One region of the Roseinatronobacter sp. NSM genome, then DNA from elsewhere that is predicted to be linked to it. Evidence: riboswitches for the same ligand, from Rfam matches in the RefSeq annotation. Region 1 holds a riboswitch; the other holds the start of a gene.

Evidence for each region. Region 1 has a riboswitch for cobalamin ahead of ACTZWY_RS14835 (LLM class flavin-dependent oxidoreductase). Riboswitches for the same ligand answer to the same signal wherever they lie in the genome.
Region 2: linked by a shared signal. The riboswitch ahead of ACTZWY_RS16800 (hypothetical protein) and the one ahead of ACTZWY_RS14835 (LLM class flavin-dependent oxidoreductase) in region 1 are both predicted to bind cobalamin.

The regions. Positions count from the first base shown of each region.
Region 1 is NZ_JBQTCF010000028.1:41,509-45,899, forward strand. Features, by position in the region: gene ACTZWY_RS14815 (His/Gly/Thr/Pro-type tRNA ligase C-terminal domain-containing protein) at 1-128, opposite strand, end outside; gene ACTZWY_RS14820 (CobW family GTP-binding protein) at 128-1,240, opposite strand; gene hisI (phosphoribosyl-AMP cyclohydrolase) at 1,330-1,803, shown strand; gene ACTZWY_RS14830 (hypothetical protein) at 1,800-2,060, shown strand; cobalamin riboswitch at 2,116-2,305, shown strand; gene ACTZWY_RS14835 (LLM class flavin-dependent oxidoreductase) at 2,438-3,484, shown strand; gene ACTZWY_RS14840 (ABC transporter substrate-binding protein) at 3,481-4,391, shown strand, end outside.
Region 2 is NZ_JBQTCF010000037.1:13,103-17,493, reverse strand. Features, by position in the region: gene cbiB (adenosylcobinamide-phosphate synthase CbiB) at 1-200, opposite strand, end outside; gene ACTZWY_RS16810 (propanediol utilization protein) at 197-1,030, opposite strand; gene cobO (cob(I)yrinic acid a,c-diamide adenosyltransferase) at 1,335-1,949, opposite strand; cobalamin riboswitch at 1,986-2,214, shown strand; gene ACTZWY_RS16800 (hypothetical protein) at 2,353-2,781, shown strand; gene ACTZWY_RS16795 (HupE/UreJ family protein) at 2,803-3,417, shown strand; gene ACTZWY_RS16790 (DUF1636 family protein) at 3,474-3,863, shown strand; gene cobW (cobalamin biosynthesis protein CobW) at 3,856-4,391, shown strand, end outside.

The DNA.
Region 1 (4,391 bases):
CGCGCATTGCCGATATGGGCATAGGAATATACCGTTGGCCCGCAGACATACATCCGCACATGGCCAGCATCCTGCGGTACAAACGGCGCGACCTGCCTGCCCATCGAATTGAACAGGTTGAGCGCCATCAGAACGGCTGCCCCAGCGTGTGGACGGTCATGCCCGCCAGTCCTGCAGCATCTTCCGCCCCGGGCAGCTTGGGCAGGGTCAGCAGCGACAGGCTTTCGTCCAGATCGGATTTCGGCATGTCGCGTGCGATAATGACCACGCGGCTGGTGGTGTCGTCCTCTGGCCAGCTTTGCAGCGGGACGGGTGGTTCAAAAATATGCTGCACACCGTGAAAGACGAAGGGTTGCGGGACGTCCCTGATATGCACGATCCCTTTCAGACGCAGGATATGCGCCCCGCGCAGCGCAATCAGCGTGTCGAGCCAGAAATCGAACACCTCGGCGGGGATCGGGGCATCTAGCGTGATCGAGGCCGTGGTGATCCGGTCATCGGTGGCGTGGTGCGAGGGCGCGCCAAAGTCGATAGGCTTGGGCGCTGGCGCGGTCATGCCCGACAGCCCCGCCAGCCGGTCCGCCGCAGGTTGGGCCAGCCATGCCAGCGCGTGATCTGGCGCCATTGGTTTGCGCATGGCACCAAGGCCCCACAAGCTGCCCGCGGGCACTACGCCCTGATCGGCCAAAATACGCGGCGCGCCGGGGTTCAGCCGTTCAAGACGCGCCTCCAGCGCAGCAAAGCCAGCCGCATCCGCCAGATCGCGCTTCGACAGAACGATCCGGTCGGCCATTGCGACCTGCGCCTGTGCCTCGGCATGGCGGTCCAGCGTTGCCACCCCCAGCACGGCATCGACCACCGTCACAGTGCCGTCCAGCGCATAATTGGGGGCCAGCACCGGATCGACCAGCAGCGTGTGATGGATCGGGCCGGGATCTGCCAACCCCGTGGTTTCGATCACCACGCGGTCAAAGGCCAGTTCATCCCGCGCCAGCAGGGACAGCAGCGTCTTGGACAGATCACCCCGGATCGAGCAGCAGACACAGCCACCGGGCATCAGCACGATATCCTCGGCGGCTTCCTCTATCAGGTCATGGTCCAGCCCCGCATCGCCGAATTCATTGACGACAACTGCCACCCGGCCCGCAGTCGGATCGTGCAACAGGCGATTCAGAAGCGTGGTCTTGCCCGCACCCAGAAAGCCGGTCAGCAGGGTTACGGGGATCGGGGTCGAAATCATGGCGGCGTCTTTCGGGTTGCGGGTCTTGGCTAAGCATGATTGTTATAATATAACATTCTACGTTGCAAGAGATCAAACAAGGACCAGACATGCGCGAACTCCACTTCCACCCCCGCGTTTCGGTCGAAGAAGTCGAGGAAGGGTCAAACCTTGCCCCCAAATTCGGCGAGGATGGGCTGATGCCCTGCATCACCACCGATGCGGGAAGTGGCGAGGCGCTGATGCTGGGCTGGATGAACGCCGACGCCCTGCGCTTGACCCTGCAGACGGGCGAGGCACACTACTTCAGCCGCGCGCGCCAGAGCCTGTGGCACAAAGGCGCGACCTCGGGTCTGGTCCAGCGCGTGATCGAGGCGCGGATCGATGACGATCAAGACGCGATCTGGCTGCGCGTCGAAGTCGCAGGGTCCGGCGCATCCTGCCATGTCGGCTACAGGTCGTGTTTCTACCGCGCCGTGCCGGTCGGGCCGGATGCCGGCGGCGCGCTGCGCTTTACCGAAACGGCCCGAACATTCGACCCCGTGGCCGTTTATGGCGATGCCTCCAACCCCACACAGTTATGAGCCTTCCGAGCGATTTCAGACAAAAGGCCGCGCTGCTCTGGCATGTGCAACGGATCAAGCGGCTGGTGCGCGAGATCGGCGCATTCGGTCCCCACACGCTGATCTCGGTGACCGAAATTACATGCGGTGACCCGACTTGCCCCGGCCCGGCCACCCAGATCACCATCCTGTCGCTCGACCTGATGCGCCGCGTGTTTGTAATACACCGACCCGTTATCGAGGTATCAGCAGCCGATTTGGCAGGGCTAAAAGCGTGACGTACGATATCACGCTCCATTTATTTGCTCACTGGACAGACCGCCCGCCACTTGCTAACCAAACTCTGCCAAGGTTCCGCGTGAGCGGATTAATAGGGAATACAGGATCGGGGATTGCCCGTAGCTGTAGCTGCCCTCGCAACTGTAGGCGGCAAGGTTCGGATCAGACCACTGGCAAAGCCGGGAAGGGATCACGAACCATTCGAGCCGTAAGCCAGGAGACCTGCCGTTGGCATAACCCTAACCGCCGGCGAGGTGCCCGGCCGGAGGCAGGACATGGCAGACGACAGCGCGCGCGCAAACAATGCATTCGCGACATCAGCTTTGACGGCCCGAGGATCGGACCCGGACTGGCCATTGGCCATGCGGGGTGCGATGTGGTCCAGTCCGATGTAGCGCAACGCCATATCCGCATTGACCTTGCCGGATTTGCCCGTGACGGGCTAGGCGATCACGCCCAGATCATGGCACTTGTGCGCGAGGCAGATGCACTGGGCTTCGGTGGCATCTGGTTCAACGAATTTCATTTCGACCGGGCCAACCTGGCCCATCCGTCGCTTCTGCTTCTGGGGGCGGCAGTGTTGGCCGTAACGGAACGGCTGCGCTTCGGAACTTCGATCCTTGTCCTGCCATTGTATCACCCGCTTCTTCTGGCCGAACAGATTGCGCAGCTTGACCGGCAATCGGGCGGGCGGCTGGATGTTGGCATCGGGCGGGGGACCAATCCGCAAACCTTTCGCACCCTTGGGCTGGACCCCGATCAGGCACGCTTCCGTTTTGATGCTGCGCTGGATATCATCCGCATGGCATTGGGCGACGGGGTTGTCACCCACGACAGCCCGTTCTGGTCGTTCAGCAATGTCTCGGTCGGTCCACCGCCCGTGCAGTGTCCGCACCCACCGATCTATATGGCCGCAGTTTCGCGCGACAGCATTGATCTGTCCGCGCGTCTGGGATTGCCCTTACTGTATTCGCTGGAACCCAATGAAAGCCGCCAGTTCGCCCCATATGTCGCCGCACTGACCCGGCAGAAGCAGGATGGGCGCGCGCTGCAAGCGTCGTCCCTGTCGCGCTATGTGCTGGTCGACCGTGATCGGAGCGCGGCATTGGATAGGCTGGATGCGCTGACCCACCGGTTGAATGTGACCCGCGCGCAGCGGGCGAAGGTGTCCGGCACAGCACCGCCTGCGCCGCGCACGCGCGCGCAGATGTTGGAGGGCTTTGCCGTTGCAGGCACGCCCGAGGATTGCGTGGCCCAGATCCTTGCACTGTCTGACCGCTTTCAAACGCGGTCCATCCGCGCGTTCTTTAGCGCCAATGGCGCGATCCCGGTTCCGCAGGCGCGCGATGCGATGCGGTTATTCGCAGCAACGGTGCTGCCTGTTCTTACGATTTCCACCCTCACAAAGGACACCTGCCCATGAGTTTCAGACCCCACCTTCTGGCTGCGGCCATTATGGCCATGGCCACGCCCGCGCTGGCCCTTGACGGTTTCCCGCACGCAGATGTCAACTGCACGGTCACGACCGTCTTTGACGCACCGCCCCAGCGGGCTGTCACATTGTCGAACAACGCGACCGAAATCATGCTGGCCCTGGGGCTTGAGGGGCAGATGGCGGGCACATCCTATATGGGGAACTTGGAAATCAGTCCCGAATACGCCGATGCCTATGGTGCCATTCCTGTCCTGTCACCGCTGATTGCCACAACCGAACAACTGATCGAGGTCGAGGCGGACTGGGTCTATGCAGGATATCCAGACGGATTTGCCGAACGCTGGCACACACGCGATCAGTTGCACGATCTGGGTATCAAAACCCGCCTCGCAACCGAAGGGTGCAATCTGGGCCGGTTCGAGTTCCCGGATCTGTGGCACGAAATACGCGATGTCGCCGCCATATTTGGGGTGCCGGACCGGGCCGAGGCGCTGATCGAAGGGTTGCAGGCGCGACTTGATGCTGTCGATGCTGCCTTGCAGGGCGCCGAGCCGGTCCATGTCTTTATTTATAATGGCGGCGATGCCCCCCCGCGTGCGGCGCTTGGCAACACGATGCTGAATTCCATCGTAGCGCGCGCGGGCGGCCAGAATATCTTCGGCGATATCGAAAACCGCTATGGCACAGTGTCATGGGAAGATATCGTAGACCGCAATCCAGATCACATTGTCGTCTTCTATTCCCTGACCGAGGCCGGGCAACTGGTCGCGGACCCGCGCGCCGACATTGCGCAGGCGCGCATTGACCTGCTTGGCACGTTCCCTGCAGTTGCAGATGTGACCGCAGTGCTCGAAAGTCGCTTTCACCCGATCAGCTCGGTCACCGGGCAACCTGG
Region 2 (4,391 bases), on a different contig from region 1:
ATCACCAGCAGCGCCACGCCCGCACCGCGCAGCTTGCGCGCGCGCGCGCTGGCCGACGGTGCGTTCAAAAGCCCCTCCAGCCGCCCGATGGCCGCGCCCATCCATGTGACGGGATGGCCAATCCTGCGATACAGCGCGTCCGGCCATCCCAGCACAGCATCCAGCGCAATCGCCACCAGCATCATCGCAGCGAATGTCATCTCGCGCCCCCCTCAAACTGAATGATGCCCCAATACCCGGCCTTGCGTAAGACATCAGCGGCCTGCGGCGGAATGGTGCCGGGCGCGAAAATAAACCCCCGCGCCGCCCCCGTATGGGCCATGTTCCAGCCCAGCGCCCCCAACCTGTCAGCGACCCTCGCCGAGGGGTCATGCAAAGGGCCGCGCCGCGCAAGGCAGCGCCGCGCGCTTTCGGCCGCAAGGGCTGCAAACCCCGCCAAATGATCCACGCCCCGCCATTGCACCACAAGGTCGGAAATGTCGGGAAAATCATCATCCAAAGCATCGGTCCGGCACGCGCCGCCCCAGAACCCGCCAATCACCTCATGGCGTGGAAGCGCGGGCAAATGCGCGTGGATGGTTCCATCGCGTGACCCCCACAGCACAGTGTCAGGCTCAGCAAACATCAGCGGATCAGAGGCCCCCTCTGCCAGAATACACGCCCGCGCCAGATCCTGCGGTGGCCCGACCCACCCCGAAAACCGCGCCAACCCGATCAGGCTGGCCGTGGATACCCCTGTGCCCAATCCGGCCGCCATACAGGGAACTGCCCGCACCTGAGGGCAAACCTGCAACTGCAATACAGACACGAACCTGTGCATCACATCGGCGGGGTATTGCGCCCAAAGCAAGGCCCAGCTCGGCCCGTCATCGGGTCTGGGGACATGGCGCGACATCACAACACCGGTCTTGTCACAGGCCATCGTGATCAGCACAACCGGACCACGCGGCCCCAGCCTGCCTTGCAGCCACTCCCCGAAATGGCCGTCAACCTTGATCCCGCGACAGATCATGTCGCCTGCGTCCCGCAAGGGCGTTTTCCGCCTTCAAGCTGCGCCTCCGGCGGGGATATTTGGGCCAGATTGAAATGCACCATTTGTTAACCCGTTTCGACGATACTGACCCTGCGGTACAGGGAGGGATCCCGATGACCGTCCAGAGTGAAAGCGCCACGTCTCCCCTGTTTTATCAGCCCGAGGCGTGGCGCCCGCTCGAGAGCGCACAGACTATCGTGCGCAAAGGCTTTCATTCTGGTTCAAATATCCCGGGGGAAACGCGCGCAGCGCGTTGGGGGCTGGCCCCCAAACTTGTTGGGGCTGCGCGCCAATCCCGGCATCAGAACTCGATCCCTTTTTGTGCTTTGATACCTTCGCGGAACGGGTGCTTTACATTGGTCATTTCCGTGACCAGATCCGCCAGCGCGAGCAATTCGGGTTTTGCATTGCGGCCTGTCAGCACCACATGCGTCATCGCGGGTTTTTCATCACGCAAAAAGTTCAGAACCTCATCCAGCGGCAGGTAATCATAGCGCAGCGCGATGTTGATTTCATCCAGCAACACGAACCGGATCGCGGGGTCGCGGATCAGGGCCTTGGCGTGTTCCCATCCCGCGCGCGCGGCGGCGATGTCGCGGTCGCGGTCCTGGGTTTCCCATGTGAACCCTTCCCCTGATACCACAAAGGTGCATTCATCCGCGAAGCGCGTGCGCAGGAATTCGCGTTCGCCCGTGGTCCAGTCCCCCTTGATGAACTGCACCACTGCACAGGGCATGCCATGCGCGATGCAGCGCATGATCATTCCAAACCCCGAGGAGGATTTCCCCTTGCCCGCGCCAGTATGGACGATGATCAGCCCCTTTTCGCCGGTTTTCGTTTCCATCATCCGGTCGCGCGCGGCTTTGATCTTTTGCATCTTCTCGCGGTGGTGCGCGGGGTCGGTGGTCTGGGACATCTGGGCGTTTCCTTGCTTGACTTGTGGCGCGCGGGCGCGCATGACTAAGGGGCTGGTGCCTGTTCATGACAGGTGAAAAGGGAATGTGACAAGGCCGGATCGTAAGATCAAGCCCCAAGCACAGCCGCCCCCGCGACCGTGACCGGAGAGGTCGTCCAATGCCACTGCCCCAGGCGGGTGGGAAGGCGGGCAGACCGACAGGTGATCCCGACAGGGACCTCTGACATCCGCAAGCCGGGAGACCTGCCAGCGCGAAGGCCGCCCTGTTTGGGGCATATCAACCGGCGGGGTGTCTGGTTGGGCTTGTGTCGGGGCTGGCGCATGCGTTTGTGCTGTCCCGCGCTGCCCGCAGTTTCCCCGCCCTTGCATCGCGTGGCGGGTGGTCACGCGGGAAAGTAGACAAATGAAAACAACTCGCATTATGAGGGCGGGGCGCGAACCTGTTGCGGGCTTTTATATGCTCGCCGCCGGGGGGCTTGCCATTGGCTTGCAGGGCGCAGGTGCGCAGCACCGGGCTGCGGTCAAAACCGCCATGGTCCAAGTAGGCCGCCATGGTGATGTTTCTGTGCATGCCGATACAGCGCGTGCAACACCCCCGTCCGGCCCGCTTCGCGCGCAGCGGGTCCAGTCCCTGCAAGTGCCGGGGTTTGAAGCCGGCGCAGGCGCGGTCAAGGCGCGGCGTGTCGGGCACACCGAACGCCGCGCCGCCTTGCGCATCCCGAAAGCCCGTTTTGCCCCGAAATTTCGCAGCGTCCGGGGCGGTCTGGTCAACGGTCTGCCGGGCCCGCGCCGTTGTTGCGTGGCCTGCCACGCTGGTTCTTGTCAACGCTGACCCCTTCAAGGAGCATTCCTCATGACACGTTTTCTGATACTTCCCGCTGCTTTGCTTGCAGGGCCTGCACTGGCCCATCATCCCTTGGGGGGGGAGGCCCCGCAGACGGTGTTTCACGGGCTGGTTTCGGGCCTTGCCCATCCTGTCATCGGGCTGGACCATCTGGCTTTTGTGGTGCTGATGGGTCTGGCGGCTGCGCTTGCGGGCCGGTCACTGGTTGGCCCTTTTGCGTTTATTGCTGCCACGCTGGCGGGAACGGCGGTGCATCTGGGGGGCGTTGCGTTGCCGCTGGCGGAACTTGTTATCACTGCATCGGTGGTCGCGTTGGGCGCGGCGTTGGTGATGGGTCGGCAGGTGGCCGGGCGGGTGGCGCTGGCGGCCTTCGCCTTTGCGGGTATCTTTCACGGCTGGGCCTATGGCGAGGCCGTGGTCGGGTCCACGCCGATGCCGATCTTCGCCTATCTGCTGGGGTTTGGGGTGATCCAGTTTGCGATTGCCGCAGGGGTGGCGCTGGTTGCGGGGCGCATGTTGCAACAGGGGCAGGGCACATTTCAGGCCCGCTTGGCTGCGGCTGTCTGTATGGGTGTGGGGCTTGCCTTCCTGTTCGAAACCGCTGAGCACATGATCCTTGGCTGATGCGCGCAACAAAGGGCCAGCCGCTGCGCTGGCCCATCCCCTGACCGGAGCGTTCCATGCCCAATGATATTGTCGATCTGCTGGTCTGCGCCACCTGCCGCAGTGCCAGTCCTGCCAACCCGCTGGCCGTGCCCGACCCGGACACCCGCCCCGGTGCGCAACTGGTGCAGGCCCTGCGCGATGCTGCCCCCGAAGGGCTGCGCATCATTGCCGTGGACTGCCTGTCCAACTGTTCGCGCGGTTGCACCATTGCGCTGCGCAAGCCCGGTGCCTGGACCTATGTTTATGGCAATCTGACACCTGACGCGCATGTGCCCGATATTATTGACGGTGCGCAAAAATACCGTGCCGCCGAAGCTGGCCTTGTGCCGTGGCGCGAGCGCCCTGAACATTTCCGCAAGAACTGCATCGCCCGTATTCCCCCGCTGGAGGTCCCCAATGTCTGATCTGTCAAAAACCCCTGTTACCATCGTCACCGGCTTTCTGGGGGCGGGCAAAACCACGCTGATTTCGCACCTGATCCGCAATGCGGGCGGGCGGCGGCTGGCGGTTGTGGTCAATGAATTCGGGACTGTGGGCGTGGATGGCGAGATTCTGAAATCCTGCGCTATGCCTGACTGTCCCTCCGAAAATATTGTGGAGCTGTCCAATGGCTGCATCTGCTGCACTGTTGCAGATGATTTTATTCCCACCGTCGAGGCGCTTTTGAAACTGGACCCGAAGCCCGACCATATTGTGATTGAAACATCAGGTCTGGCCCTGCCCAAGCCGCTGTTGAAAGCATTTGACTGGCCGGCCATCCGGTCGCGCATTACTGTTGACGGTGTGATCGCGCTGGCCGATGCCGAAGCGGTGGCCGATGGCCGCTTTGCCCCTGATCTGGCGGCCGTTGATGCGCAGCGCGCCGCCGATGACAGCCTTGATCACGAAACGCCCCTGTCCGAAGTGTTCGAGGACCAGATTGCCTGCGCCGA